DNA from 4 places in the Devosia sp. Soil_C_22 genome. Region 1 is predicted to be linked to each of the others. Evidence: predicted binding sites of a transcription regulator. Region 1 holds the regulator's gene; each other region holds the start of a gene.
What was found. Region 1 encodes PhoB, which activates phosphate uptake and scavenging genes when phosphate is short. Its sites were predicted from a motif close to TGTCATNNANCTGTCAT; they were not measured.

Region 1 (7,691 bases):
CGCCGCCGCCCGGACCCATCATGATCCGCGGCCCGCCGCCGCCAAGCAGGTTGCGGCCCCCACCCTGGCCGGCGCCACCGCCGGTCGTCCGGACACGCAGGCCGCTCGCATCGACGACGAGATCGCCTTCCTCCAGGCCCGACGTGATCTCGGCGGTCACCTTGTTGTTGAGCCCGACCTGCACCTGCCGCGGTTCGGCCCTCTCGTCGGCCGTGTTCCACACGGCGAGCACATAGCCACCATCGCGGGCCCTGGTGGTCAGCAGCGAGGCCGGCAGGGTCAGCACATCCTCGGCTGCATCGAGCACGATGGTCACCTGCGCGGTCATCGAGATGCGCAGCTTGTGGTCCGGATTCTCCACGTCGAACAGCCCGTTATAGTAGACGGCGGTCGACGCGCTCGAGGTGTCGCTCTCGGAGGCGATCGACTCCGGGGCCGGCTCGACAGCGCGCAGCGTGGCGTCGATCCGCGTATCGGGATCGCCCAGGATGGTGAAGTAGACCTGCTGGCCGGGCTGCACGCGCGGTACATCGGCTTCCGAGATCTCGGCCTTCACCACCATCTTGTCGAGGTTGGCGATCTTGACGATGGTCGGCGATGAGGTGTTGGCGTTCAGCGACTGCCCCACTTCCACCGCGACGGCGACTACCGTGCCGTCCATGGGCGCGACGATGCGGGTGCGATCGAGATCGAGCTTGGCCGACTCGACGCTGAGCTCGGCCTGCTGGATCTGCGCGTCGATCGACTTGAGCTCCGCTTCCCCGGTCTGCACCGCAAGTTGCGCGGTCTGGTAGTCTGCGTCCGATATCAGCTTGTTCGGGTTGAGTTTTTCAGCTCGCGCCAGCGCCACGCGAGCCTGCGCGAGGCTTGCTTCCTTGATCTCTTTCTGGGCCGAGATGTTGGCAAGCGCCGCTTCGGCAACCTTCACCGCGTTTTCCTGGTTCAGCGAATCGATCTCGGCGATCACGTCGCCGCTCTTCACATCGTCGCCGAGCGCGACGTTCAGCGACTTGATGCGGCCCGACACTTCGGCACCGACGCTGACCAGCGAACTTGCCTGGATGACCCCCGAGGCCAGCACGGTCTCCTCCACGGAGCCGCGGGTCACCGGAGTGGTGGCGGGAATGGCATCCTTGGCCGGGGCGCTGAATACGACCCAGCCGGCGCCTGCGGCGCCCAAGACAGCGAGCACACCGATAGCAGCAAGCCAACGCTTCATTCGTTCACCTCAATGCCCATATCCGCCCGCCCTACACATAGGAAGGCGGAGCGCGAAAGTCGTGTTAGGGCTTGGTAAGGTGGGTGAAATCTTGGACAGGTTGGAAACGCTGGGCGCTCCAACCTGTCCGCAACGTCAGCTCAGCGCGGCAAAGCGCTCGTCGAAGGCATAGCCGGCGCCACGCACGGTACGGATCGGGTCGGCGTCGCGGTGGCGGTTGATCGCCTTGCGAAGGCGCCCGACATGTACGTCTACGGTGCGCTCGTCGACATAGACATCGTTGCCCCACACGCCATCGAGCAGTTGCTCGCGCGAGTACACCCGGCCGGGATGGCGCATCAGATACTCGAGCAGGCGATACTCGGTCGGCCCCAGGTGCACCTCGCGGCCGCCGCGACGGACACGGTGGCTGGTCCGATCGAGCTCGAGATCGCCGGCCTTCAGTACGGCGGTCACGAGCTGGGGGCTCGAGCGGCGCAGCAGCGCATTGATGCGGGCCAGCAGTTCCGGGATCGAGAACGGCTTTACGACATAATCGTCGGCGCCGGTCGCAAGGCCGCGAACCCGCTCTTCTTCCTCGCCGCGCGCCGTGATCATGATGATCGGGGTGCGCGCGGTTTCCTCGCGGGCCCGCCAGCGGCGGCAGAGCTCGATGCCGGAGAGGCCAGGCAGCATCCAATCGAGCAGGATCAGGTCCGGCACGCCGTCGCGGATGCGTTCCACAGCCTCATCGCCCGAGGCGGCCGTCGCAACGCGAAAGCCCTCCGCCTCAAGGTTATAGCGCAGCAATACTGCGAGATCGGCCTCGTCCTCGACGATGAGGATGGTAGCAGACATCGGCGGTCACTCCGTCGTGGATTCGTCGGTCAGACTTACTCTTTGACCTGCGTACGGTGCTGGTCGGGGGCAGTCCCGATCTGGCGGCCGGTCTCGAGGTAGTAAGCGTGCTCGGCAATGTTGGTGGCGTGGTCGCCGACGCGCTCGAGGCTCTTGGAGCAGAACAGCAGATGCGTGCACTGCGTGATGTTGCGCGGATCTTCCATCATGTAGGTGAGCAGTTCGCGGAACAGCGAGGTGTAGAGCGCATCGATCTCTTCGTCGGAGTTGCACACTTCGACGGCGGCGGCGCTGTTGCGCGTCGCGTAGGCATCGAGCGCCGCCTTGAGCTGGCGCAGGATCAGGTCGGACATGTGCTTGACGCCGTTGTAGAATTTCGGCGCGAGGCTGAGCCCGTCTATCTGCAACGTGCGGCGCGAGATGGTCTTGGCCATATCGCCGACGCGCTCGAGATCGTTGGCGACGTGGATCGAGGTGATGATGGCGCGCAGGTCCGTCGCCATGGGCTGGCGGCGGGCGATCATCGAGACGGCGATCTCGTCGATCTTCTTCTGCATCTCATCGATGGCCTTGTCGGCATCGATGGTCTGGCGCGCCAGGCTGTGGTCCAGCCGCAGCAGCGCCCGGGTGGCGTTCGATACGGCCACTTCAACCTGCCCGCCCATCTCGAAGATGAGCTTGGCAAGGTTGGTCAGTTCTTCCTCGTAAGAGGTAACGATATGCTCGTTGAGCGTAGACATTGATCGATCCTCGTCCGGTCAGCCGATGCGGCCGGTGATGTAGTCCTGCGTCTGCTTGTTCTTGGGGTTGGTGAAGATGTCCTCGGTCTTGCCTTCCTCGATCAGGTTGCCGAGGTGGAAGAACGCGGTCTTCTGACTGACGCGGGCGGCCTGCTGCATCGAGTGCGTCACGATGACAATGGTGTAGTTCTCGCGCAGTTCGTCGATCAGTTCCTCGATCACTGCGGTGGCGATCGGGTCGAGGGCCGAGCAGGGCTCGTCCATCAGGATGACTTCAGGGCCCACGGCGATGGCGCGGGCGATGCAGAGGCGCTGCTGCTGGCCGCCCGAGAGGCCGGTGCCCGGCTCGTGCAGACGGTCCTTCACCTCGTTGAACAGTCCTGCCTTGCGCAGCGAGGTCACGACGATCTCGTCGAGCTCGGCCTTGGACTTGGTGAGGCCGTGGATCTTCGGGCCGTAGGCGATGTTCTCGTAGATCGACTTGGGGAACGGATTGGGCTTCTGGAACACCATGCCGATGCGCGCACGCAGTTCCACGACGTCGAGATTTGGATCGTAGATGTCGTCATTGTCGAGGCTGATCTTGCCGCCGACAACGCAACCCTCGATCGTGTCGTTCATGCGGTTGATGCAGCGCAGGAACGTCGACTTGCCGCAACCCGAGGGCCCGATGAACGCGGTGACAGCACGATCGGGAATATCGATCGACACACCGAACAGGGCCTGCTTGGCGCCGTAGTGGACGGTGACATCGCGCGCCTGGACGCGGATCGGGTGGTTGACCGCATCCGAACCTGGGGCGATCTGAGCGTTTTCCATTTTGACCTTGCCTGCCAACATGTCCATTTGAAGCCTCCTGGGCGAACCCGAAACTATGCCCGGCGCTCGAGGCGCGACCGAAGATAGATAGCGACGCCGTTAAGTGCGATCATCACGGCGAGAAGCACCATAATCGCAGCGGCCGTGCGCGGTTCGAAGAAATTGCGGTTCTCGTTGCCCTGCCACAGGTAGATCTGCACCGGCAGAGCGGTCGCCTGATCGAGCGGGGTGGCGGGGACGGCGGCGACGAACGCCTTCATGCCGATAAGCAGCAGGGGCGCGGTTTCGCCGAGCGCGTGGGCCACACCCAGGATCGTTGCCGTCAGGATCGAGGGGAAGGTGACCGGCAGGACGTGATGAAACACCATCTGTGTCTTGCTGGCGCCGAGACCGAGCGCCGCCTGGCGCAGGGCCGGCGAGACGCCCAGCAGCGCGCCACGGGTAGCGATGATGATGGTCGGTAGCGTCATCAGCGTCAGCACAAGACCGCCGACAATCGGGGCCGAGATCGGCAGGTGCATGTAGTTGATGAACACCGCCGCGCCGAGCAGACCAAACACGATGGAGGGTACAGCCGCGAGGTTGTTGATGTTGACCTCGATCAGGTCGGTCAGCCGCGACTTGGGTGCGAACTCTTCGAGGTAGATCGCGGCGCAAACGCCAATCGGCACGGCCAGCAGGATGACGATCAGCATCATCCACAGGGTACCGACGAAGGCGCCAAGCAGACCGGCCGACGCAGGCGCGGCGCGACTGTCGACATTGGTCAGGATCGACCAGGCAAAGCCGCTCGAGATGGTGCCGTTGGCGACGAACTGATCGATGAGCGCACGGGCTGGAGCAGCGAGTTGCTGCTGGGCATCGCCGAGCGAGCGGTCGATGTTACCCTTGATCCAGTTGTCGGCGTTGGCCGAGGCGAGGAAGTCCATCTCGACGGTCTTACCAAGCAGCGAAGGGTCGGCGACGAAGCGCTCGCGCGCCTCGTGACGGGCATCGGTCTCGGCGATGGTGAGGATCGCACGGCTGTCGATCTCGAACCCGGCCGGCGCGGCGGCGCGCAGCGAAGCCTCGATCACCTTGTTCCAGTTCAGCAAAGCAACCGCGCGCTGCCACTTGAGGCTGGCAGCGTTGTAGGCGGCTTCCGACGGAAAGTCGGCACGCGCCGGCGCCGGATCCACCTTGATCAACTCGGGATCGAAGTTGATAGCGAGGTGCAGGTTCGACTGCGTGAAGGCCGGAATACCCTTGCGCACCACATCGACGAACAGCAGCGCGACGAAGCCAAGCGCGACGATGATGGCAGCAAGGCCCAGCCCTCGGAAGATCGCCTCGTTCATGTGACGGCGGCGAAGGCTGGCGCGAACGAGCCTGGTGCGATCGGAGGAAGACGCCATGCCCCGAGTTGCGAACGTGTCGGTCATGATTATTCGTACTGCTCCCGGAAGCGCCGAACGATGTAGAGCGCGAAGATGTTGAGGCACAGGGTGACGACGAAGAGGGTCAGGCCCAGTGCGAAGCCGACCAGCGACTGCGGGCCCGCGAAGTCGGTATCACCGGTGAGCTGATTGACGATCGACACCGTGATGGTCGCGACAGGCTCGAATGGATTGCCGCGGAGCACCGGGCTATTGCCCGCCGCGAGCACCACGATCATGGTTTCGCCGACGGCGCGGCTGACAGCCAGCAGGAAGGCGCCGACGATGCCGGGTAGCGCCGCCGGGATCAGCACGTTGCGGATGGTCTCGGACTTGGTAGCGCCAAGGCCGTAGGCGCCGTCGCGCAGCGTGCGCGGCACCTGGTTGAGGATATCGTCCGACAGCGAGGACACGAACGGGATGATCATGATGCCCATGACCACACCCGCTGTCAGCGCGCTGGTGGCGCTGATCTGCAGCCCGAGCAGGTTGCCAAGGTCACGGAAGAACGGGCCAACCGTCACGAGGGCGAAGAAGCCGAACACGATGGTTGGGATACCCGCGAGAATTTCGATGATCGGCTTCGCCACGGCACGGAGCTGACGCGGCGCGTACTGGCTCAGGTAGATCGCGGCCATGAGGCCGACGGGGACCGCGACCAGCATGGCGATGGCGGTGATCATCAGCGTGCCGGCGAGCAGCGGGAGGAGGCCGTAGCTGCCCCAGTTGCCGTCGGTGCCGGCATTGTTGGGGTTCCAGACCGTGCCGAAGAAGAAATCCAGCGGATTGATGAAGGTGAAGAAGCGGAACGCTTCGACGACCAGAGAAGCGACGATGCCGACGGTGGTCAAAATGGCCACGGCGGAGCAGGCGATCAGCCCCACGGTGATCGCGCGCTCGACCCAGTTGCGGGCCCGGAGGCGGGCATTGATGCGGCTGCGGGCGTAGACCAGCGCCGACACGCCGGCGACGCCAGCGGCAATGATCACGCCTAGGAAGGTGAAGGTCTGGAACGAGCGCAGCGCGTCTCCCGCAGACTGCTCGTAGGGGACAGCCTCGCCGACGACGCCGTAACCGGACGCAAGCGAACTGATGCGGTTGACGGTGTTGCGCAGGTCATCGACCGAGAGCGACTGAAGGATGTCGGCCGGAATCTGCGACAACAGGTAGTTGCGCGTGATGCCGGCGCCGAACAGACCCCAGAGCCCTAGGATCACCAGGGCCGGGACCATCGCCCAGATGGCCACATAGGTGCCGTGATATTGCGGACGCGAATGAACCTTGACGCCATTGACCGTGGCGAGACCGCGGCCACGCGCCCAGCCCGACTGGTAGGCAAGCCCCAGCAGGACCAGCAGCAAGCCAGCGATGACAAGGGAATTCATTGGTTAGGCCCCCGCGGAAACAAAGGTGGGCCGCGCCTTCAGGCGCGGCCCTAGGATCAGATCACTGAGCCGGACCAGCTTCGAAAGCGGCGAGCTGGGCAGCGGTCACGTCGGCAGGCTGCGGGATCAGGCCGGCGGCTTCGAGCGTACCACCCTCACCCGAGATGGCTTCCGACAGGAAGAACTGCACGTATTCCTCGATGCCCGGGATGGTGCCGAGGTGCTGGCCCTTCACGTAGAAGAACAGCGGACGACCAACCGGGTACTCGCCGGCGGCAACCGACTCGTTCGACGGCACGACGCCGTTGATGGTCGCGACCTTCAGGGTATCCTTGTTCTGATCGTAGAACGACAGACCGAAGACGCCGACGGTGTCGGGGTTCGAGGACAGGCGGGCCAGCGTCTCAGTGTAATCGCCCGAGATCTCGACCACGACGTCCTGACGGAAAGTGGTGGTGGCAGCGACCTTTTCTTCATCGCTCAGACCTTCCGGCAGACCGACTTCCTCGGCGCCAGCGTCGACGACTTCGAGCTGGAAGACTTCACGGGTGCCGTGGTTGGTGCCCGGGATGGCCAGCGAGATGTTCTGGTCCGGGAGCGAGGGGTCGATCTGGTTCCACTTGGTGTAGGGGTTGTCGACGAGAGCGCCGTCAACCGGAACCTTGGCGGCGATGGCCTGGTAGATCTGGGCGGGGGTCAGGGCGAAATCCGGGCCCGAAGCGGACGAGGCGAACACGATGCCGTCGTAGCCGAACTGGACTTCACGCACGTCGGTCACACCGGCGGCAGTGCAAGCCTCGAGTTCGCTGTCCTTGATCTGGCGCGAAGCATTGGCGATGTCGATTGTGTTGTCGCCGACGCCTTCGCAGAACTGCTTCAGGCCGCCGCCCGTGCCGCCCGAACCGACGACCGGAGCCTTGAACTCGGGGAATGCAGCCGCAAATTCCTCAGCGACGATCGAGGCGAACGGAAGAACGGTGGAGGAGCCGGCGATCTGGATGGTATCGCGCGACTGAGCCTGTACGCCGGTGGCGCCGGCAGCGAGCGCGAGGGCGGCAACGCCTGCGTAAAGTGCGAGTTTCATGGAATCTTCCCTTTCGGAAACTGTGGGTCTGAGCCCGGCCGGCAGGTCGGCGTTCTTGCCCCCTGCTCTAAGACGGTCGGACCCTAGGGTCGTTGCCGAAAGCTTTTATGACGGTCAGGCTACTGTTTTGTGACAGTGCAACCGATTGATATCGTTTGATTAAATGGGAATTGCCGATTGCGGATAGGATTG
Region 2 (7,691 bases), on a different contig from region 1:
CCCCTGGTCGTCGCCTATGCGCTCGCCGGTACCATGCACAAGAACCTCGTCACCGAGCCGCTCGGCACCGGTTCGGACGGCCAGCCGGTCTATCTCAAGGACATCTGGCCCTCCAACCAGGAGATCGCGGATGTCGTGCGCACCGTGATCACGCCGAAGATGTTCCTCGGCCGCTACTCCGACGTGTTCAAGGGCGACGAGAAATGGCAGGGCATCGCCGTCGAGGGCGGCGAGACCTATCGCTGGAACTCGAGCTCCACCTATGTGCAGAACCCGCCCTATTTCGAGGGCCTGACCATGGAGCCGGCGCCGATCACCGACATCATCGAGGCGCGCGTATTGTCGCTCTTCCTCGACTCGATCACCACAGACCACATCTCGCCGGCGGGCTCGTTCAAGCCCTCGACGCCGGCCGGCCAGTACCTGGTCGAGCGCCAGGTCGCCCCCAAGGACTTCAACTCCTACGGCGCCCGCCGCGGCAACCACGAGGTCATGATGCGCGGCACCTTCGCCAACATCCGCATCAAGAACCAGATGCTCCCGGGCGTCGAAGGCGGCTTCACCAAGGGTCCGAACGGCGACCAGATGCCGATCTACGACGCGGCCATGGCCTACCAGAAGTCGAACACTCCGCTGGTGATCTTCGCCGGTAAGGAATATGGCACGGGCTCGTCGCGTGACTGGGCCGCCAAGGGCACCCGCCTGCTCGGCGTTCGCGCCGTGGTCGCGCAGAGCTTCGAGCGCATCCACCGCTCGAACCTGATCGGCATGGGCGTGCTGCCGCTGCAGTTCGCCGAAGGCGAGAGCTGGCAGAGCCTCAAGCTCGACGGCTCCGAGACGGTGACGATCGAGCACCTGCTCGAGCTCGCCCCGCGCGCCACCGTGAAGGTCAAGATCGTCCGCGCCGACGGCCGTATCGAGTTCGTCGACACCCGCTGCCGCATCGATACGATCAACGAGCTCGACTACTACAAGCACGGCGGCATCCTGCACTACGTGCTCCGCAACCTCGTCGCGGCGTAAGCGACAGGACCCCAGTATCCTGCCCCCCGCCTCGTGGGGGAGGATAACTCCCGACGGTGATGGAAGGGGTGGCCGTGCTCACGCACCACCCCCGGAAACCATCACGAAAACTCGCGTCGATTTGACTCGCGCGGGCGCAATGGCCTCAATACAAAAGTCGCCATGCTGCTTCGTCCGGTCCTTGCCGCCCTCACGATTTCGTTCGGCCTTTCGCTCCCCGCCCTCGCGGGCGAGCTGAAGGTTTCACCGAAGGCGGTGCTGGAGCTGTTCACCTCGCAGGGCTGTTCGTCCTGCCCCAAGGCCGACGCCATGCTCGAGGAGATGGGCAAGCGCGATGACGTTGTCGCGCTCGCCTACCATGTCGACTACTGGGACTATATCGGCTGGGAAGACACCTTCGGCACCAAGGAGAATTCCGAGCTGCAGCGCGACTATGCCGAGAGCTGGGGCTCTTCGCGCATCTTCACGCCGCAGCTGATCGTCAACGGCAAGGGCGGCATGGTCGGCTCCAAGCGCGACGCCATCAATTCGGCGCTCGGCGGCGCCAGCTTGCCGGTCGCCGTCACGCTCAGCGAGGCCGACGGCGATACGCTCGAGGTCTCGATCCCGGCGCATGAAGGCTACCGCAAGTCGATGATCTGGCTCGTCACCTATCTCGATCGTGCCGACGTGGCCATCGAGCGCGGTGAGAACAAGGGCAAGCAGATCGGCTACACCCAGATCGTCACCGGCCGCCAGGTGCTGGGCATGTGGGATCCCGCTTCCGGCGCCACCCTCACGCTGCCGCTTTCCGAAGTGCTGACCGGCAATGCCAACGGCGCTGCCATTCTTGTCCAGGAACAGCGCGCCAGCCTGCCCGGCCCGATCCTCGGCGCCGCCGCCTTCACCCGCTAAACCTCCCGGCCATAGTAAAACTCCCGCCGGCGTGACCGCCGACGGGAGAAGAATGACTGGTGCATGTAAGAGGCGGCCGGCATTCGGGCATCGTGGTTTGGGGGCTCGGTCAGCCCGGATGCCGGCCACTGGAGGCAATGGTTGTATGCTGCCGGTCCATTCGGGCGCGATGAGGGAGGGAATGTGACCGAATTTGGGTTTCTGCGTTAACGCCTGCGGCGGATGCGAATGAGCGTCCCCCGGCGCTGGACAAGCCGCCGGAACGGCGCAATCATGACATCTGCGTGACGGGGAAGACGAATGGCGGACGAACCCGAGGATATAGGGTCTGGGCTCCTGATCGACTTTCGGTCGGTCCCGAGCCCTTCAGCGCCGGCTGGCAAGCCGCGCGTCGCACCGGCGGTGACCTTCGACCGCAAGGAGCTCCAGTCCATCCTCAACGTCTATGGCCGCAAGGTCGCCGAGGGCGAGTGGCGCGACTACGCCATGGACTTCCTACGCGACCGGGCCCTGTTCTCGATCTACAAGCGCGCCTCCGAGCGGCCCTTCTATGTGGTCGAGAAGAACCCCAGGCTGCGCAACAGGCAGGGCCAGTACATGGTCACCGGCCAGGACGGCCGGGTCCTCAAGCGTGGCCACGAGCTCATCAACGTCCTCCGCGTGCTCGAGCTCGCCGTCGTCAAGTGATCCATCTCCGACCGGCCACCCTGGCCGATGTCCCGGCGATGAGCGCCACGCTGATCGCCTCGATCACCGAGCTCTGCGCCGCCGACCACCACAACGATCCGGCAGCGATCGCACGCTGGACCGCCAACAAGACACCCGACGGCGTCATCAAGATGCTCGAGGCCCCCGGCACCCAGCTGCTCGTTGCCGAGCGGAACGGCGAGATCGCCGCAGTTGGCTGCGTCATGGGTAGCAGCGAGATCGGCCTCAACTACGTCCACCCCGCCTACCGCTTTGAGGGCGTCAGCCGCGCCCTGCTTGCTGCCATGGAGGAGTTGATGCGCGCCGCCGGCACCACCGAAGGCCGCCTCAAGGCGACCACCACCGCGCACCGCTTCTATCTCGATGCCGGCTGGATCGACTCCGGCCCGCTCGACACCGGCCGCTGGATCGATGCCTGGCCGATGACCAAGCGGCTCTAGGCAGTTCGCGTCCAGGCGATCCACACACTCCCGCGTGGGTGGGCAGCCGCCTACAGCGCCAGCTGCATGTAGGTCACGCCGATCCAGCGATCGAACTTGAAGCCGGTCGCTTCCTGCGTGCCCACATGCTTGAAGCCTGCCTTCTTATGTAGCCGGATCGAATTCGCCCGTTCCGCCGTGATCACCGCGATCATCTGCTTGAAGCCGAAGGCGCGGCTTTCATCGATGAGGCGGTCGAGCAGCCGCCCGCCCAGCCCCTGCCCCACCACGTCCTGCCTCAGGTAGATCGAGTTCTCGCAGGTGAAGCGATAGGCGATGCGCGTGCGGTAATAGGAGGCGTAGGCATAGCCCACCACTTCTCCGTCGCGCTCCGCCACGATGATCGGATGCCCCAGGTCCAGCATGCCGCCGAAGCGCCGCGCCATTTCCGCCTCGCCCGGCGGGTCGTATTCGAAGGTGATCACCGTGTCGGTGACATAGGGGCGATAGATCGCGGTGATCGCCGGCACATCGCGCCATTCGAAGCGGCGGAAGCTGATGTCGTTCATCTGGGGTCCGGAAACGAAGAAGGCCGCGATCTTGATAGATCGCGGCCTCCGATGTCGTCCAATCAGACTTGCTGATCGCAGAGATTACTCGCGGTTGCCGAACAGGCGCAGCAGCATCATGAACAGGTTGATGAAGTCGAGATAGAGCGACAGCGCACCCATGATGGCGCCCTTCTGCAGCACCTCGGCACCCAGCCCGACGTCGTAGCTTTCCTTGATCTTCTGCGTGTCGTAGGCGGTCAGGCCCACGAAGATCAGCACGCCGATCGCCGAGATCGCGAAATCGAGCGCCGACGAGGCGAGGAAGATGTTCACGAGGCTGGCGATGATCAGGCCGATCAGGCCCATGATCAGGAAGTTGCCGATGCCGGTCAGGTCGCGCTTGGTGGTATAGCCGTACAGGCTCATCGCACCGAAGGTCGCGGCGGTGATGAAGAACACCTTGGCGATCGAAGCGTCGGTATAGACGGCAAAGATCGACGAGAGGCTCAGGCCCATCACGGCGGCGAAGGCCCAGAACAACAGCTGCGCGGTCCCCGCGCTGAGCTTGTTGATGCCGAAGCTCAGCACCAGCACGAAGGCCAGCGGCGCCAGCATGACCACCCAGGCGAGCGGGCTGCCGTAGAGCAGGTTGAAGTTGGCCTCGCTGGCCATCGCCCACTGGTTGGTGAAGTAGGCGACCAGGCCCGTGACCACGAGGCCCAGGCCCATGTAGTTGTAGACCTTCAGCATATAGCTGCGCAGGCCCTCATCGATGGCCGCGGCGGTTCCGGCCCGCTGAGCGGCGATAGTCGGACGGTCGAATTCAGCCATGACGAAATAATCCCTTTCCTGGCGACTGGGCGGGGCGCTCCTCTCGCGCCCGTCAGCGCTTCAATATGAGCGTAGCCCTCAGTGAATACAAGTACGCGGGCCCCACCTCACCGAACCGTAATGTCGCAGTCCGGCAAGCGTTTATGTCGGGGCGGTGAAGCAATCCCTTCGCTCGGGACACCACACTTGCCCCACTGCATTGTCGCCGGTACGGTCCATGAGCACCTGGTGCCGAATCAGGTGCTGAAGGTAGCGGCAAAGGGAGGGTCGAATGCCCAGGCTCTTTACCGGAATCGAGGTCCCGCGCGAAGTCGGCCTCGCTCTCTCCTTGAAGCGGGGCGGCCTGTTCGGCGCCCGCTGGATCGACCCCGAGAATTATCACATCACCCTGCGCTTCATCGGCGATGTCGACTACCACGTCGCCAACGAGGTGACCGACATGCTCGACCGGTTGATCGACAGCGAGGGCTTCACCGTCCGGCTCGACCATCTCGGCTCGTTCGGCGGCAACACGCCGCGCGCCCTGTTCGCCGGCTGCACCGCCAATGTCGCGCTGCTGCGGCTGCAGGCCGCGCAGGAGCGGGTATTGCAGCGCTGCGGCCTGCCCCCCGAAAGCCGCAGGTTCGTTCCGCATGTGGCGCTCGCCCGCCTGCGCGGCGTTTCGGCGGAGGAGGTGGCGCAGTTCATTGCCGGCGCCGGTCGCTTCACCCCGCTGGAGTTCAAGGTCCAGCGCTTCGTGCTGTTCTCGTCCAAGGATTCGGTCGGCGGCGGCCCCTATCTCGTCGAGCAGGCCTATCCGCTGGCCGCTTGAGCCGTCTTAACCCTTCTTTTACCGTCGCGGCCCAAACAGAAATCCCGGTAATCCGGGGTGTCAAATTGCCGACAAGATTGCCGGTAAGGTCGCGCATGATCAAAATGCGCAGCCGCTTTGAGACCTTGGTAACCATACCATGGCACCTTCCAGAGTGCTGTTCGCGCAACTTTCGGACAAGGATGTTCGGGCGATGACATCATCTCGTTTGGTGCTGGCTGGTGCGATTGCGGCCAGCCTTTCTGCTGCCTTGGCAGCTCCGGTTTCGGCTCAGGAAATCAAGCAGCTGGGAACCTTCGGTACCACCAAGGCGTGGACCGCCTGGACCGGCGCCGATGCCAATGGCGCCATGTGCTACGTGTCGGCCCAACCCGAGGATTGGGGCCCCAAGGAAGTGGGCGGCTCTCCGGTGCGGCGCAGCCCCATCCATTTCCTCATCATCAATCGCAAGGGTCTGGGCACCTCCAACGAGGTGCAGACCCAGGTCGGCTACGCCTTCGGCACCGGCAACGTCACCGCCAGCATCGATGGCAAGGACTTCCCCATGGTCACCGAGGGCGAGGCCGCCTGGCTCGCCGTCGAGGCCGACGAGCCGGCCTTTGTCGCTGCGCTCAAGGCTGGTTCCAAGCTGGTCGTCTCCGGCACTTCTGCTCGCGGCAACCGCATGACCGACAACTACAACCTGTCGGGTGTCACTGCCGCTCTCGACGAAATCGCCAAAGCCTGCGCTTGATGTGGCGACCCGGCGTCACCGCGTCGGGTCTGAAAGACAAGAACTTGATGCCCAGCCGCGCGCTCCTTATCGCCGTCATTATCGCCATCGCCGCCTCGGTCGCGCCGGCCTTCGCACAGTCGGTGAAGCTGCTTGGCGAGTTCCGCGACTGGGCCGCCTACACGGCGACGGAATCCACCGGCCCGGTCTGCTTCGCGCTGTCGAAACCCACTGACGTCTCGCCCAGCCCCGATGGCTATACCGGCGGCTGGCTCTACATCACCAACCGCCCCTCCGAAGGCGTCCGCAACGAGCTCAACCTCGTCGCTGGCTATACCTTCGCGCCCGATACCCCGGCGACGGCCGATGTCGGCGGCGCGACCTTCGAACTCTTCACCGACAAGGATGCCGCCTGGCTGCTCGACCCGACCCAGGCTGAGAACCTTGCCAGCGCCCTGCGCGCCGGCTCGACCGTCACCGTCGAAGGCACCTCCGACCAGGGCATCCGCGTCACCCAGAGCTTCTCGCTCTCCGGCGCCACCGCCGCCAGCCGCGCTATCGAGACCTGCACCGGCTGATCACTTCGGCCCGGCGCACGCTATGCCGCCGTCCCACTCCGGCTGTCATCCCTGCGAAAGCAGGGATCCATCTCACCACCAGCTCGGGCTGCGCGCTGGACCCCTGCCTTCGCAGGGGTGACACCCTGTGGACGACAAACCGTCGGACATCCCCCACCATTCGCATTCCTGCCTCCCGCCCCCGTGTTTTGCGCCGGGGCAGTGACTATGTTACAGCGCGCGCCCTATAATACCGCGCCTGCTGAGAGAGCACCCGCACCGTGAGCTTCGCCCTCGACCTCGATCACATCGCCCATCCCGACCGCCCGCAGTCCGGGCGGCAGTCGCTTGTCGGCCTGATGAAGCCGCAGCTGCGCGAGACGCTGATGGGCATAGGGCTCGACGAGCGCGAGGCCAGGATGCGCGCTTCGCAGCTGTGGAACTGGATCTACCACCACGGCGTCACCGATTTCGAGCGGATGACCAATATCCAGAAGGGCTTTCGGCAGAAGCTGGCTGACACCTTCCTACTCGACCGCCCCGAGATCGTCACCGAGCAGGTCTCGGTGGATGGCACGCGCAAGTGGCTGTTCCGCTTCCGCGACCCCAAGAACCCACGCCTGCCGCCTGTCGATGTCGAGACGGTCTACATCCCCGAGGAAGACCGCGGAACACTATGTGTCTCGTCCCAGGTCGGGTGCTCGCTCACCTGCTCGTTCTGCCACACCGGCACGCAGAAGCTGGTACGCAACCTCACCGCAGGAGAGATCCTCGGTCAGGTGCTGATGGCGCGCGAGCGGCTGGGCGACTTCCCCGGCGGTGTCCGTCCCACCGATGGCCTTGTGCCCGCCCCCCGCGGCTCGGGTGGTTCGGAAGGCGACAGCCGCGCCATCACCAATGTGGTGATGATGGGCATGGGCGAGCCGCTCTACAATTACGACAACGTCAAGCAGGCCCTGCTGATCGCCTCCGCCGACGACGGCATTTCGCTGAGCAAGCGCCGCATCACGCTGTCGACCTCCGGCGTCGTTCCCTTCATCGAGCCGACCGGCCGCGAGATCGGCGTCATGCTCGCCATTTCGCTCCACGCCGTCCGTGACGAGCTGCGCGACATGCTGGTGCCGATCAACAAGAAATATCCGCTGAAAGAGCTGATCGAGGCCTGCCGCAACTATCCCGGCCTGA
Region 3 (7,691 bases), 970 kb from region 1:
GACGGCCCTGCCGATCCCGCGCGGGTGCGCGAGCTGCTCGAAGGGCTGAACCTGGGCGAAGTACAGGTGCAGAGTTTCGGCACGCCCGAGGACCTCTTGGTCCGCATCCAGCTGCAGCCGGGCGGTGACGCCGCCCAGAACGCAGCGGTGGAGCAGGTGCGCTCGACGCTCGCCTCCGACAATTACGAGGTGCGCCGCACCGAGGCCGTGTCGGGCACGGTGTCGGGCGAGCTCGCCTTCAACGGCACCATCGCCGTGCTCGTCTCGCTGGTCGCCATCCTGATCTATGTGTGGTTCCGCTTCGAGTGGCAGTTCGGCCTTGCCGCCGTGACCACGACAGCGCACGACGTGATCATGACGGTGGGCCTGTTCTCGATAACGGGGCTGGAGTTCAATCTCAGTTCGATCGCGGCGGTGCTGACACTGGTCGGCCTGTCGCTGAACGAAACGGTGGTGATTTCCGACCGCGTTCGCGAGAACCTGCGAAAATACAAGAAGATGTCGGTCTCCGAGATCATCAACCTGTCGATCAACCAGACCATCGTGCGTACCTCGCTCACCCAGTTCACGGTGCTGCTGGCGCTGTTCCCGCTGGTGTTCTTCGGCGGCGAGTCGATCCGCGGTTTCACCATCGCCATGACCTTCGGCTCGATCTTCGGCATGTATTCCTCGATCTTCATCGGCGGCCCGATCCTCATCCATTTCGGGCTGAAGCCGCGCAGCGAGGCCGAGGAAGCCGCCAAGGAGAAGGCCAAGGCCGCCAAGCGTTCCGACGGCGCGGTGGTCTGATCCGATGGCTGAGCTGGCGGGGTTCTACCCCCAGCAGGTCGGCATCGACGCCTACGGTAATGGCGGCTTTCGCTTCGCCGGCGTGAGCCATCGCGGCTCGCTGCTCTGCCTGCCATCCGGCATGCACGCCTGGCCGGTGACGGCGCCGGCGGAGGTAACGCTCGAGGCGCTGGCGCCGGTGTTCGCCGCGGCCGAAACGCTCGACGTGCTGCTGCTCGGCATAGGCCCCGATATCGCTCCGCTCGACCCCGCCGTCCGGGACGCGTTGCGCGAGCGGCGGGTGATCGTCGAGGCCATTGCCACCGGCAGCGCCGTGCGCACCTACAACGTGCTGCTGGCCGAGGACCGCGCCGTAGGCGCCGCGCTGATCGCGGTGGAGAACGCCAAATGAGCGGGGAGGGCGGCTATGTCGCCCAGTTCCTGCGCGACGCCGACCGCGACCGTTACTTTGCCACGCTGCTGCTGAAGGCGCCCGAGCAGGCCGCCGTGCAGGCGCTCTACGCCTTTGCCGCCGACGTGGCGACGATCCGCGACCGGGCCCGCGAACCGGCGGCCGGCGAGATCCGGCTGCAATGGTGGAACGACGCGCTGAAGGGCACCGGCCACGGCAATGTGCGCCAGAACCCGCTGGCGGCGGCGCTGCTCGACGCCATCGAGGCCTACCAACTGCCCGCCGGACCGCTGGTGCGGCTGCTGGCGGCACGCCGCTTCGACCTCTACCAGGACCCGATGCCGGACGTTGCGAGCTTCGAAGGCTATGCCGGCGAGACCGTGTCGGTGCTCTACCAGCTCGCAGCCATGGTGCTGAACGGCGGTAACGAAGTGGAGACCGGCGACGCCGCCGGACATCTCGGCGTGGCGCACGCCTTTGCCGGCCACCTGCGGGCCTTCGGCTACAATGCATCGAAGGGGCGCATCTTCCTGCCGATGAACATTTTTGTCGCCAATGGCGTGACCGATGGGGAGATCCTGTCGGGCACCGAGAGCGAAGGGCTGTTCGCCGCGCTCGGCCAGCTCAACGACCTGGCGCAGGAGCATGTGGAGAAGGCGCGGACGGCAATCCGCGCGCTGCCCAAGCCGCTGCGGCCGGTCTTCGCACCGGTGGCCATCGTCGGCCGGCAGGCGGAATTGGCGGCACGGATGCGCGCGCCATTCGCTGAGGCGCCTGATCTGGCGGATTGGCGGAAGCTGCTGGCGATGTGGTGGTGGGTGGCTCGTTAGGCGGGCACGATCTCTCCGCGATCCTCCCTCGTTTCGCGGGGAGCGTTCACATTGGACTGCTCGGCGTCGGCGCTCTTGGGCACGGCGTCATTCCCGCGAAAGCGGGAACCTCTGTTTTTCTTGAAGCGCCGCAAACAGAGATCCCCGCTTTCGCGGGGATGACCCGGTGGATGGCTGAGTCCAATGTGAACAGTCCCCGCGAAGCTGGGGAGGGGGAACACCGCAGGCGGTGGAGGGGGCGACGGAAAACGCCGGTGCCCGTGACCGCCCCCTCCACCAGCTGCGCTGGTCCCCCTCCCCCGTAAACGGGGGAGGATCACGGAGAGAGCGTGCTTCCTGGCGGCGCGGATTTGCCACGGCCTTGGTTGCGCCTCATGATCGGACCGTAGGGGATTCGGGATGAGCTTCGGGGCTTGGCTGAACAGACTGGCGCCGGATTTTTTCGCGACGGGGCGGCGGTTTCCGTTTGCGATCCTGCTGGCGGCGGCGATGACAGCGGTCGCGCTGTTCACGATCAATGCCCCGGGTTTCGTCGATGGGCTCGAGCCATGGATACGGGCGGCGGCGGGGCTCGCGACCGGAGCGGTGCTGGCGGTGGCCGGCGTGTTTTTCGCGGAAAGCCGGCCGGAAGCGACGAGGACCGCTTTCGTGCTGAAATATCTGCTGCCGCTCGCGGCCCTGGGGCTGTTCGAGGTCACCAGCACGTTCTGGGTGTTTCCCTGGCTGCTGCCCGCCGTCGCCATTCTCTGGCTGTCGGTGTCGCCGTTCACCTGGGTGGGGCGCGGGCCGGAGCGCGAGGCGCAGCAGAACGTGTTCTGGTGGGTGAACCATCAGTCGGTGGCGACGGCGGCGATTGCGGCGGCGGCGTTCGGCATCATCGCCGTTGGGATGGTCGCCATCGAACGCTCGCTGTCGGTGCTGTTCGGGCTCGAGGCGAGCGACCTGTTCTATCGCTGGGTGCTGCCGTTTACCGGGCTGTTCCTGACCCCGGTCTACTGGCTCTCGACCTTGCCGCGTGTGGCCAACGTGCCGCCGAGCGAAACCGAGAATGCCGACTTCACCTCGACCGCGATCGGCTTTCTCGGCCAGTTCATCCTCGTGCCGCTGCTGCTGATCTACGCGGCGATCCTGCTCGCCTATACCGTGCAGATCGTCATCACGCGGGCGCTGCCGCAGGGGATGATCGGCTGGATGGTGCTCGGCTTCGTCGTCATCGGCGCCGGCACCTGGCTGGTGCTGCACCCGCGCTTCATGCGCGAAAAGCCGCTGGTGCGGTTGTTCCGCCGGCTGTGGTTCTGGCTGACGCTGGTGCCGCTGACGCTGTTCTTCCTCGCCGTATGGGTGCGGGTCGACGCCTACGGACTCACGCCCGAGCGCATGCTGCTGCTGGCCGGCGGCCTGTGGGCGAGCCTGCTGGCGCTGATCTTCCTCGTCCGGCGCGGCGATATCCGCCTGATCCCGGCGCTGGCCGGCATCATCCTGCTGCTGCTCTCGGTGGGGCCGTGGAATGTCGCGCACCTGCCGACGAGCCAGCAATTGGTGCGGCTCGATGCGCTGGTGATGAATGCCGGCGCCGACCGCTCGGCGAGCCCGCCGCGTGGTGACTGGAGCGGCGAGGAGATTGCCGAGGCGCGCGGAATCATCGATTTCCTCGTCGGCACGCCGGAGGGGCGGCAGGGCGTGCGCGAGGTGCTGGGGAAGTACGGGGTAACGTGGGATCCGGGGCAGGATGGATCTTACGTCGTGCTGGAGGCGCTTGGCGTCAGCGTGCCTTCGCCGGACGGCGTGCAGCGTTACGCGACGTTGTTCCGCGACTTTGACGGTGTTCCGGTGGATGTCGCCGCGATGCCCTATCTCATCCGGCCGGTCGGGTTGTATGGCAATACCGCCATCGATGTGCCGCCGCTGCGCTTCTGGCTGCAGGACGGCGGCATGCGTGTCGGCCCGGCGCTCACGCCGGACCCGGAGCTGACCCCGCTGGAGCTTTCGGCCTGGATGGCGCGGCAGACCGGGGCCTTCATCACCGATCCGTGGATCGACTTCGCGGTGAACGGTCGCAACTACCGGCTGGTGGTGCAATCGATCACCATCGACCGAGGCGACAACAATGCCGGGCCGGTGGTGCTAAACAGCCTCGAGGGGCAGCTGTTCTCGGACGCTGCGCGCTAGCGCGCGATATCGTCGACGCTGCGCTGCAGGCTCATGCGGTCGAGCGATTCGAAGGGCAGGTTGACGAAGATGCCCAGCCGGCGCTCGAGCTCGGCCATGATGCGGCTGAGGCCCTGTTCCTTTTCCCAGTCCTGGCCCTCGATATGGGCCGGATCGGGGCTGCTCCAGTGCGCCGAGACGGGCATGCCCGGCCATTGCGGCAGCGGCTCGCCGGCGGCGGTATCGGACAGGGTGAAGACGAAATCGAGGTTCTGCGCGCCTTCGCCGGCGAACGCGCTGTAGTGGCGCGGCTTCTGCTGCACGAACGGATACTCGCCGGTCTTCAGCAGATCGGCGACCATCAGGTCGATGGCGGCGGCCGGCTCGACGGCGGCGCTCAGGGCTTCGAAACGGCCCTTGCCGATCTTGTTGAGGATCGCCTCGGCCATCACGCTCCGCGCCGAGTTCCGGCGGGAGAGGAACAATACGCGGTAGACACGCTCGGTCACTCGAACACCCTCGCAGATCGGATATCGACGGCGGAGGTATTGCGCGGCGCCGTGACAACACGGTGACGTGAGGATGACGGGGATGTGGGAGTGCGGAGCGGGGTGTAGCGCAACGACGCTGGTGGGTTGGGGGACCGCGTGCCTGTGGCCGGCTACCTCAGGATGGGCCCCGGCCTGCGCCGGGGTGACCCTGTGGGTGGGGAGGTTAGATGGGCAAACTCGCAGGCCCCCGTCGGCCTCAGGCCCAGGTGGCGATGTCGGTCAGCGCCCGCGAAGTGATCGCTTCTTTCTTGGCGATGGTTTTTTCGGTGCTCTTCCAGCGGCCGACATGGCCCTCGGGCTTCTTGATCGACACCGGGGGGAACAGCCCAAAATTGACGTTCATGGGCTGGAAGCTGCGGGCGCCCGAATAGGCTTCGGCTTCGAGGTGGCCGCCGGTGATGTGGTTGATCAGCGCGCCCATGGCCGTGGTGGCGGGCGGGATAGCGAGGGTTTCGCCGCGCGCGTCGGCGGCGGCGAGGCGGCCGGCCATGAGGCCGACGGCGGCGCTTTCAACATAGCCCTCGACGCCGGTGACTTGGCCGGCAAAGCGCAGGCGCGGCATGGCCTTGAGCTTGAGGTCCGGGCCCAGCACCTTGGGCGAGTTGAGGAAGGTGTTGCGGTGGAGGCCGCCGAGCCGGGCGAACTGGGCGTTCTTGAGGCCGGGGATGAGCCGGAAGATCTCGGTCTGGACGCCGTAGCGCATCTTGGTCTGGAAGCCGACCATGTTCCAGAGCGTCCCCAGCGCATTGTCCTGCCGCAGCTGGACGATGGCGTGCGCCTTGACCGTGGGGTTGCGCGGGTTGGTGAGGCCGACCGGCTTCATCGGGCCCCAGCGCAGCGTGTCGCGGCCGCGTTCGGCCATGACTTCGATGGGGAGGCACCCGTCGAAATAGGGGACGTGTTCCCAGTCCTTGAAGGCGTGCAGCGGGGCCGACAGCAGCGCATCGACGAAGCGGTTGTACTGGGCTTCGTCCATCGGGCAGTTGAGATAGTCGCGCCCGTCGCCCATCGGCCCGACCTTGTCGTAGCGCGACTGGGCCCAGACGATGTCCATGTCGATAGAGTCCTTATGGACGATCGGCGCGATGGCATCGAAGAAGGCAAGCGAGTCCTCGCCGGTGAGCTGCTGGATGGCGCTCGCAAGGGCAGGGGAAGTCAGCGGGCCGGTGGCGACCACGACATTGTCCCAGTCCTCGGGCGGTAGGCCGGCGATCTCGCCGCGCTCGATGGTGACGTTGGGGTGGTTGTGCAGCGCCGCAGTGACCATGTCGGAAAACTGCACGCGATCGACCGCGAGCGCGCCACCGGCCGGCAGCTTGTGCGCATCGGCGGCCCGCATGATCAGCGAGCCGCAGCGGCGCATCTCTTCATGCAGCAGGCCTACGGCATTGTGATGATGGTCGTCGGAGCGGAACGAGTTCGAGCAGACGAGCTCGGCGAAGTTCTCGGTCTCGTGCGCGTCGGTCTTTTGCACCGGGCGCATTTCGTGGAGCACGACCTTGGCGCCGGCTTCGGCGGCCTGCCATGCGGCTTCGGACCCGGCGAGCCCGCCGCCGATGACGTGAATGGGGTTCTTTTGCATGGCGCGCCAGATAGCAAGCGGGGCGCGCGCGGGCAATGGCCGAGCCGGGTTGTCAGCCGGTGCCGGCGGGGTATGCTCGCTCGCGGCCGGTCGCCGCGCCAACCCGCGGGGGACATGTATTGACGATCACGCTCTGGGGACGGTTGAGCTCGTGCAACGTGCAAAAGGCGGTGTGGGCGCTCGAGGAGCTCGAGCTGCCCTATGAGCACGTGCCGCTGGGCGGTCAGTTCGGCGGCACCGATGATCCGGATTATCGGGCGCTCAACCCCAACGGCCTCGTGCCGACGCTGCGCGACGAGCACCTGGTGGTGTGGGAGAGCCACGCCGTGGTGCGTTATCTGAGCGCCGAATATGGCAGCGGGCTGCTGTTCCCGATGGAGGCGCGCGACCGGGCAGCGGTGGACCAGTGGACCGACTGGACGGCGACGACCTTCCAGCCGGCCTGGATCGGACTGTTCTGGAGCAAGGTGCGCACGCCGGTGGCGCAGCAGGATGAGGCGACAATCGAAAGGTCGCTGGCGGCGACGGCGCGGTGCTTCGAGCTGTTGGAGCGGCGGCTGGCCGATGCACCCTATCTCGGCGGGCGGAGCTTTTCCTACGCCGATATCGTGGCGGGGGTGTCGCTCTACCGCTGGACGACCATGGCGATCGAGCGGCCGGAGCTGCCGCATGTGGCGGCCTGGCAGGAGCGGCTCAACCAGCGGGCGGCGTTCCGGAAGGCCGTGAACGTGCCCTATGACGAGCTGGTCGGGCGGCTGACGTTCTAGGAACGGGGCCCTGAAAAGGCTGAACGCCCGCTTCTATCAGGAAGCGAGCGTTCTAGGATGCCCAAGCGATGCTGTAGACGGAGCGCGGACCGTTAGATGGTGCGCGCATGGTCGCGAGCGATACGCGTGATGTCAGTGCGGGTGATACCCAGGTCGTTCAGCTGACGGTTGTCGAGAGCGGCGAGCTCACGGACGGTCTGCTGATAAGCGGCCCACTTCTTCAGCGTGGTGCGGATGCCCATTTGTTAGTCTCCTTTCGTTTGCAGTCTGTAGATAGGTCAGTTCCGATCGGACGAGCAGAGCGAAAAGCATCAGAACCGTTATGCGTGCAGCGCATGGGTTCGGCGGATTGTGTTCATCGCCGATTCAGCTTGGCGGCAGGATGGTGGCGGCGACGCGGCGAACTCGCCAACGCGCATGGTTAGCGCGGAATGAACGCCCTGCATTCGAACAGGCCCTGCGTCATTTTCCTGAAGTCGCTGGCTGAAAGCCCCAGCCCATCGCGCGTCGAGGGAGCTTCGGTTTCCTTCGAGCCCTGCCTGGGGTCGATGAGGCGCCTGGAGCGCCATACGGCACGGACAAACATGGGCGTCACCCCTTTGCGGTCACGGCCAAAGTATCATGCGCTGATTT
Region 4 (7,691 bases), on a different contig from region 1:
AGGCCAAGGATCTGAGCGGCGCGGTCGACCTTCTGCTTGATCTCGGTCTTGGGCACGCCCTTGAGCTTGAGCGAGAAGCCCATGTTCTGCGCCACCGTCATGTGCGGGTAGAGCGCGTAGTTCTGGAACACCATCGCGATGTCGCGTTCCTTGGGCGGCAGGTCGTTGACGACGCGCGGCCCGATCGAGATCTCGCCCGAGGTGATTTCCTCGAGGCCGGCGATCATGCGCAGCAGCGTGGACTTGCCGCAGCCCGACGGGCCGACCATCACGACGAACTCGCCGTCCTCGATGTCGAACGACACGCCCTTCAGCGCTTCGAAGCTGCCGTAGTGCTTGCCGGCCTTGTTGATGTTGACGCTCGCCATGAGCTCCCCTTCCCTGTTGCGGATCGTCCGCTTGGTATGCGCAACATCCGGGCGAGCGACGGGAGCGTCAAGGCAGGAACGGCAGACCTACTACTAAAGTCTATGCAAAGACATATACTTTCGTATTAGCTCTTGGCGTGACAGCTGCGCCGATGCATCCGCCGCCACGGGCGCCGGAGGTTTGCGGCATCCGCTCACCTTCCCGCAGCCGTTCCTTGCGACCCGTCCCGCGCGGGGAAGTGGGTGGAAGATAAGGTGGGGTGGAGGGGGCGGGGATAAGATTGTGGCGCGCCGGTGCCCTCCAGGACCCCCTCTCTTGCGAAAACTAAGGACTTAGCTGCGCTAAGATCCAAGTTTTCGCTTTCTCCCCCGCCTAGGGGGAGAAGATCACCGCATGCATCGGCGTGTGTGAAACGCACCCTCTCCCCCTTGGCGGGGGAGACGCGAGACTTACGAGCGTAGCGAGTTAGTCGCAGCAGAGAGGGGGGCGGGAGGCATCGAGCGTGCCACCGGGTGGGAGGCGTACGGGACAACCAAGCGCGCCGGCTTCGGGCCTTTGGCCGGCCCCTCCACCAGCTTCGCTGGTCCCCCCTCCCCCGCCCGCGGGGGAGGATCACGGAGAGGCCCGTGCCTGGGCCTAGTGCGCTGCCGGTCCGATCAGCCGTGAACGGATGGCGTTCGAAATGTTGTCGAAGACGAACACGACCAAGAGGATCAGCAGGACCATGTAGGCGACCTTGTCCCAGTCCTGGTTGGTGCCCATGGCTTCCAGCAACTTGAGGCCGATGCCGCCGGCGCCGACCGCGCCGATGACCGTGGCTGAGCGCGTATTGCTTTCCCAAAAATACAGCGATTGCGAGATGAAGACCGGCAGCACCTGGGGCACGACCCCGTAGCGGTTGACCGTCGCCGGCGAGGCGCCGACGGACTTCACCCCCTCGCGCTGCCTGTCGTCGACATTCTCGAGCGCTTCGGAATAGACCTTTCCGAGCGCACCGGCGTCGGTGAAGAAGATCGCCGCGATGCCGGGGATCGGTCCGGGACCGAAGCCGCGGGTGAAGAACAGCGCCCAGATCAGCATGTCGATGGAGCGGATGAAGTCGAACAGTCGCTTCATCAGCCAGTTGGCCGGCCGGCTCTGCGTGATGTTGCGCGCCGCGATGAAGGCCAGTGGAAAGGCCACGAGCGTTGCCAGCAGCGTGCCGACGAAGGCCATCACCAGCGTCTGCAGCAGCTTGCTGAAGATGTCGCCATGCTGCCACGACCGGTTGCCGAGGAAATCGCGCAGCATGAGCTGGGCGTTCGACATCGCGGGGTCGAGCCGGTCCGAAGAGAAGGCGAGGCCGACCAGTTCGGTGAACGGCTTGTGCCAGAACACCGACTTGGGATCGAACAGGAAGTTGGCCCAGCCCATGAACCGGCGCTGCACGTAGACCTGCTTGTCGCGGATCTCGGCCTGCCCGGCAAAGCCGTAGTTCACGAGCACCTTCGCCCCGTCCTGCTCGATGGCGGCCGGCACGCCGGCCGGCGCCGTCACCATGCCCGGAACGATGGTGATCGGATGAGCCACTCCATCGACATAGGCGGTGACGAGCGTGGGGGTCACCTCGAGCCGGTTGCCGTCGCCATTATAGGTCACGGTGTACGAACCGTCGGCATTGGAGGTCAGCCAGTCGATCTCGGCGCCTTCGGCATATTGGCCGCGGCTCGACCATTGCGGGGTGACGCTGCCGTCGTCGCCGAAGCGCAGGCGCGGCTGGGCGCGCCAGCTGTACCAGTCCTGCACATAGATGGCGGCGCGGTCCCACTTGCCGTTCTCGAATGTCGGCCCGACGTTGAAGAAGACGAAGCAGAAGGCGAGATAGGCCAGCGTGGCGGCAGCCCCGATCAACAGGCCCCAGCGCTGCAGGAACGACCGCTTGAAGCTCTCGGGATACTGCGCGAGCAGACGGGCGCGCTCGTCGGCGCTGATTGACAGCTGGCTCATCAGGCGGCTCCCCGTCCGAGTTCGAACGCTGCCTTGCCCACCAGCCGCCGCCGCAGCCAGCCCGAAAACTGGTCGACGATGATGATGGTCACCAGCAGCAGGATGATGATGGCGTAGGTCTTGGCGGCATGGTCCCGGCCGATCGACAGGCGGAACGCCTCGCCGATGCCGCCGCCACCGACCGCGCCGATGATGGTGGAGGCACGCACGTTGATCTCGAGCCGCAGCAGCCCGTAGGAAACGAAGTTGGGCAGGACCTGCGGCAGCATGCCGTAGCGCACGCGCTCGAGCCAGGTACTGCCGACCGCCCGGAGCCCCTCGTCGGGCTTCATGTCGGCATTCTCGACCACTTCGAAGAACAGCTTTCCGAGCGCGCCGATGGTGTGCAGCGACACCGCGAAGATCGCGGCGATCGGGCCGATCGAGAGGACGGCGGTCAGCAGGCCCGCGATCACGATCTCGGGGAAGGCGCGCAGGATTTCCATGATCCGCCGCACGAAGAAGCGCACCACGCCGGCGCCGACGAGATTGGTGGCCGCGAAAAAGCACAGGCAGAACGCGATCGTGCCGCCGATGATGGTGGAGACGATCGCCACGTTCACCGTGATCATCAGCTGGTAAATGAAATGCGGAATGTAGAGCGTCTCGGTGATGTAGAGCCGCTCGGAGATGTAGTCGAACTTCTGCGAGCCATCCGCGTAGGGGCTCGGCAGGTCGAACATGGCGCGAAAGATCTCGAACGGATCGTTCGGCACGAAGTGCTGCAGGAAATCGAACATGTAGGGCAGGCGTTCAAAGAACTTGCCCGAGTTGGCCGCGTTGGCGAAGTTCAGCGAGGCGCCCAGCACGATGGCGAACACCACCAGCACGATCACGGTATAGAGGCGCCGGGTCCGCACCTGCGAGACATAGTGCCTGAAAACGGCTTCCGATTGCGGTCGAAGGTCATTGACCGTGTGGGCCATGCGCGGCGGCTCCTGCTTAAGAGAACGGCGGCACCCCGGGGGCGCCGCCGCAAAGATCACGGACGGAAGGGATCAGCCGCCGATCACCGACTTACGGGCGTCGATGATGGTCTGGTACATGGCCTGGTCGGCGTCGACGAAGTTGGTGTAGCCGCCGGCGGTGAAGGCATCGAAGCACTCGAAATCGGTCTCGGGCAGGGCCTTGAAGAAGGCGGTCACCTTCTCCTTCATATCGGCCGGCAGCTTGTTCGAGACCATCAGCGGGCCGTTCGGGATGATCGGCGACTGCCACACTTCGACGAGGTCGTCCATGTCGAGCATGCCCTTGTCGACCATGATGCGCAGGTTGCCCGAGGTGTAGCCCTCGGAGAACTCGCCCTGGCCCGATCCGAAGGTGGTGCCCACGTCCCAGGTGCCGTCGAGCACACCGAGAACCAGGTTCTCGTGACCGCCGCCGAAGCCGGTCTCAGCGTAGAATTCGGCGATCGGAGCGCCGATGTCGGCCGGGAGCGACACGTTCGGCACGAGGTAGCCCGAGGTCGAGTCCGGGTCGGCAAATCCGAGCTTCTTGCCCTTGGTCGAAGCGAGGTCGGTGATACCCGAGTCGGCACGGGCAACCATGATCGAGTGGTAGCCGGTCGAGCCGTCTTCCTGCTGGGTGGTCAGCACCGGGTCGACGGCTTCCGGATCCTGCAGGTAGATCGCGGCATAGGACGAGGCGCCCATGATGGCGATATCGATGGTACCGCCGAGCAGTCCCTGGATCACGCCGTTATAGTCGGGCGAGGGGAACAGCTGGACTTCCGACACGCCGGTCGCGGCCTTCAGCGGCTCGATGACGCACTCGGTACGACGCAGCTGGTCGGACTCGTTCTCGCCGCCGTCGAGGCCGATGCGGAGGGCGGTCACGTCCTGGGCGAAAGCCGCCGAGGACATGGTGACGGCGACGGAAGCCATCAGGACTTTGCGGATCGCGGACATGGAAGTCTCCTTTGGTGACGCGATTGGCTTTCCGCCGCCTGCCGGCCGCCGCGCGAGCAGGCGGCTGGCCGACAGGAGCGGAAACTCGAAAAACTGGTCAGTTGGGAAGGCTGGCCGGGGCCAGCGGAGCGTCCATGGCTCCGCGCGGCATGTCGGCGTGCTTCTTCTTCTTCTTGTGCGGAACGATGCTCTCGAGGCTGGTCGAGGTCATCTCCTCGGAGAAGGCCTCCTCGAGGCCGTCGGCGCCGTAGAGCTCGCGCGCGACCTCGGTAGTGAGCTCTTCCGGCGTGCCGTCGAACACCACCTTGCCCGCCGCCATGCCGATGATGCGCTCGCAATAGGCGCGCGCCGTATCGAGGGTGTGGAGGTTGGTGATGACGGTAATGCCCTGCTCCTCGTTGATCGCGGCCAGCGAGTCCATCACGATCTTGGCGTTGCGCGGATCGAGCGAGGCGATCGGCTCGTCGGCGAGGATCACCTTGGGTTCCTGCATCAGGGCGCGGGCGATGGCGACGCGCTGCTGCTGGCCGCCCGAAAGCGTCTGCGCCCATTGGCTGGCGGTCTGTGCGATGTCGAGCCGCTCGAGCGCCTTGAGCGCCATCAGCTGCTCCTGCTCGGAGAAGATCTGCAGCAGGTTGAGCACGGTGTTGCGGTGGTTGAGCCGGCCGAGCATCACGTTGGTGATGACGTCGAGGCGCGGCACGAGGTTGAACTGCTGGAAGATCATGGCGCAGTCGCGCTGCCAGTCGCGCAGCGCCTGCCCGCGCAGCGAAGACACCGGCACGCCGTTGAACTCGATCGTGCCTTCCGACACGTCGGCGAGACGGTTGATCATGCGCAGCAGGGTCGACTTGCCGGCGCCTGACCGGCCGATGATACCGACCATCTGGCCGGCGGGGATCTCCAGATTGACGCCCTCGACCGCGACCTTCGCGCCGAAGCGCCGCGTCACGTTGGAAATCTTCAGCATGCGGCCTGCACCCCGTTTGGCAACGGGAGCGACACCTAGAACCGCCACGCTACGTCAGCATGAAGGTTGGATGACGCTTGTGTGACGGTGGACAACCCATGCCGGTGCACGAGCTAACCGACTGATCTATCGTGATAGTTCAGAAAAATATCAGGAAGATCGCGACGGCCAGCACCACCGGAATCGATATCGCGGCGAGCAGAAGTGCACCGTCCCGGGTCGTTATCGCGAGCCCCAGCGCCCCGATGACCAGCCCGGCGGAGGTCGAGGCGCCCGGGAAGAACTCGAGCGGCGGCATCGTGGCGGCCACGAGAATGGCAGCCAGCGCCGCCAGCCGGGTGCCGATGCCATCTACCAAAAACGTCAGCCGCGGCTTGGTCAGTTTTCCAATGCGCAGCAGCCAGGGCCGCAGAAAATCGATGACCTTCTTCGACCGCTCGGGCGACAGGGACGCCACCCTGATCCGGCTCGGTAGCCAGATCGTGCGGGCTCCGGCAAGCAGCTGCGCCGCGACGATGACCACGGTGATCGCCGTCAGGGTCGGCAGGGTCGGGATCAGGCTCAGTGGCGACACGACAATCATCGCAGGAAAGAACAGCAGCGGCCCGGCGAAGCGCTTGCCCGCAATCTGCTGGATGGTGCTTACCGACACGCCTTCACCGGCATCGACCCGTTCGGCAATCCTGTCGACAAGCTCGGCGAGGGTCGGGTCGGGTTCGTCGGTCAATCAATGGTCCATCTGTGCGAGGGGCGCCTTCTTAGCGGCGTCCTCCGACTGACGGCAACGCAATTTTCCGAGCGGGACTGCGACGCGGAGCCGCGCGATCGCCGCCGCTACTCGTACTTTTCGAGGAAGGCTTCGATGCCGAGCGCGCGGAAATCGGGCAGCGCGGAGCGCAGTTGCTCGTGGCTCCAGTCCCACCAGGCGAGCGCAGTGAGGCGATCGGCGATGGCGTCGGGGAAGCGCTGGCGGATGGGTTTGGCGGGGACGCCGACGGCAATGGCGAAATCGGCGACGTCCTTGGTGACCACCGCATTGGAGCCGATGATGGCGCCGTTGCCGACCTTCACCCCGGGCATGATCACGGCGCCATGGCCGATCCAGGTGTCGTGGCCGATCTCGATCGAGTTGCTTTCGCGCCAGGCGAAGAACTCCGCATCATCCTCCTCGCCCTCGAAATACATGGCCGAGCGATAGGTGAAGTGGTGCAGCGAGGCGCGCTGCATCGGGTGCTTGGACGCATAGATGCGCACATTGGCGGCGATGTTGGCGAACTTGCCGATCGTTGCGTACGCGATCTGGGTGCCGCCGACGCAATAGGAATAGTCGTCCATCGTCGAGTTGTGGACGTGGCACTCGGCCCCGACCTCGGTGTATCTGCCGAGCTGGCTGTTCTTCACGCTGGCGGTAGCGTGGATGGAGGGGGTCTCCGACAGGCGCTTCATGCGGCTTTCCTTGCAGCAAACAGGGTGACGTCGACGGTGCGGTCGGCCACCTGGGCGCGGACTTCCTCGTCATGGAAGATACCGAGCAGGGCCACCCCTGCCCCCTTCTTTTCGGCGATCATCTCAACCACTACGGCGCGGTTGACCGCATCGAGCGAAGCGGTCGGCTCGTCGAGCAGCAGCACCGGGTGGTGGGTGATGAAGCCGCGCGCGATGTTCACGCGCTGCTGCTCGCCGCCCGAGAAGGTGGCAGGCGGCAGCGACCACAGCCGCTCCGGCAGGTTGACGCGGGCGAGCAGCGCCCGGGCCTTGTCGGTGGCTTCGTCACGCGAGACGCCGCGGCTGACCAGCGGCTCGGCCACGACATCGACGGTCGTGACGCGCGGCACGGTGCGGAGGAACTGGCTGACATAGCCGATGCTGTCGCGGCGCAATTCCAGCACGGTGCGGGGGGATGCGGTGGCGAGATCGACCGGCTGGCCGTGATGGATGAGGCTGATCGAGCCCTGATCGACGCCGTAATTGCCGTAGACCATCTTGAGGAGCGACGACTTGCCGGCGCCCGAGGGGCCGCCGAGCACGACGCACTCGCCGGCATTAACCTCGAAGGCCACGTCGGAGACAACCGGCAGCACGATGCCGTCGCGCAGGTGCATGGTGAAGGATTTCGCGACGTCGCGGACAGTGAGGAGGGGGGTCATCGAGTAGCTCCGAGTTAGTTGCCACAACCCCTCATCCGGCGCTGCGCGCCACCTTCTCCCCGACGGGGAGAAGAACACGCTGCGGCACGATCGGGGCACGTTGTTCCTCTCCCCGTCGGGGAGAGGGTGGATCGGCCAACGGCCGAGACGGGTGAGGGGTTGGAGGGCACAGCACCCACCGTCACACCTGCAGAATCGAGCTGACGAGCAGCTGGGTGTAGGGCTCGCGCGGATCGTCAAGGACGCGGTCGGTGAGGCCGTGCTCGATCACGT

Region 2: the regulator PhoB is predicted to act here: its motif matches at 2,191-2,207, upstream of AC3A6I_RS18840 (DUF2794 domain-containing protein).
Region 3: the regulator PhoB is predicted to act here: its motif matches at 4,719-4,735, upstream of AC3A6I_RS07930 (arsenate reductase/protein-tyrosine-phosphatase family protein).
Region 4: the regulator PhoB is predicted to act here: its motif matches at 5,331-5,347, upstream of phnC (phosphonate ABC transporter ATP-binding protein).

The regions. Positions count from the first base shown of each region.
Region 1 is NZ_JBDGIY010000001.1:688,366-696,056, reverse strand. It holds gene AC3A6I_RS03285 (efflux RND transporter periplasmic adaptor subunit) at 1-1,219, opposite strand, end outside; gene phoB (phosphate regulon transcriptional regulator PhoB) at 1,355-2,056, opposite strand; gene phoU (phosphate signaling complex protein PhoU) at 2,092-2,796, opposite strand; gene pstB (phosphate ABC transporter ATP-binding protein PstB) at 2,815-3,642, opposite strand; gene pstA (phosphate ABC transporter permease PstA) at 3,669-5,036, opposite strand; gene pstC (phosphate ABC transporter permease subunit PstC) at 5,039-6,415, opposite strand; gene AC3A6I_RS03255 (substrate-binding domain-containing protein) at 6,477-7,499, opposite strand.
Region 2 is NZ_JBDGIY010000002.1:353,411-361,101, reverse strand. It holds gene acnA (aconitate hydratase AcnA) at 1-1,023, shown strand, start outside; gene AC3A6I_RS18845 (DUF1223 domain-containing protein) at 1,186-1,917, shown strand; gene AC3A6I_RS18840 (DUF2794 domain-containing protein) at 2,218-2,604, shown strand; gene AC3A6I_RS18835 (GNAT family N-acetyltransferase) at 2,643-3,065, shown strand; gene AC3A6I_RS18830 (N-acetyltransferase family protein) at 3,116-3,613, opposite strand; gene AC3A6I_RS18825 (Bax inhibitor-1/YccA family protein) at 3,698-4,426, opposite strand; gene thpR (RNA 2',3'-cyclic phosphodiesterase) at 4,698-5,237, shown strand; gene AC3A6I_RS18815 (invasion associated locus B family protein) at 5,431-5,970, shown strand; gene AC3A6I_RS18810 (invasion associated locus B family protein) at 6,018-6,527, shown strand; gene rlmN (dual-specificity RNA methyltransferase RlmN) at 6,788-7,691, shown strand, end outside.
Region 3 is NZ_JBDGIY010000001.1:1,658,282-1,665,972, forward strand. It holds gene secD (protein translocase subunit SecD) at 1-789, shown strand, start outside; gene AC3A6I_RS07915 (Mth938-like domain-containing protein) at 794-1,180, shown strand; gene AC3A6I_RS07920 (phytoene/squalene synthase family protein) at 1,177-2,010, shown strand; gene AC3A6I_RS07925 (DUF4153 domain-containing protein) at 2,410-4,179, shown strand; gene AC3A6I_RS07930 (arsenate reductase/protein-tyrosine-phosphatase family protein) at 4,176-4,667, opposite strand; gene trmFO (methylenetetrahydrofolate--tRNA-(uracil(54)-C(5))-methyltransferase (FADH(2)-oxidizing) TrmFO) at 4,906-6,291, opposite strand; gene AC3A6I_RS07940 (glutathione S-transferase family protein) at 6,411-7,058, shown strand; gene AC3A6I_RS07945 (DUF1127 domain-containing protein) at 7,151-7,300, opposite strand.
Region 4 is NZ_JBDGIY010000003.1:23,262-30,952, forward strand. It holds gene AC3A6I_RS20355 (ABC transporter ATP-binding protein) at 1-368, opposite strand, end outside; gene phnE (phosphonate ABC transporter, permease protein PhnE) at 1,006-2,358, opposite strand; gene phnE (phosphonate ABC transporter, permease protein PhnE) at 2,355-3,320, opposite strand; gene phnD (phosphonate ABC transporter substrate-binding protein) at 3,393-4,301, opposite strand; gene phnC (phosphonate ABC transporter ATP-binding protein) at 4,399-5,271, opposite strand; gene AC3A6I_RS20380 (exopolysaccharide biosynthesis protein) at 5,411-5,998, opposite strand; gene AC3A6I_RS20385 (LbetaH domain-containing protein) at 6,106-6,717, opposite strand; gene phnL (phosphonate C-P lyase system protein PhnL) at 6,714-7,418, opposite strand; gene phnK (phosphonate C-P lyase system protein PhnK) at 7,600-7,691, opposite strand, start outside.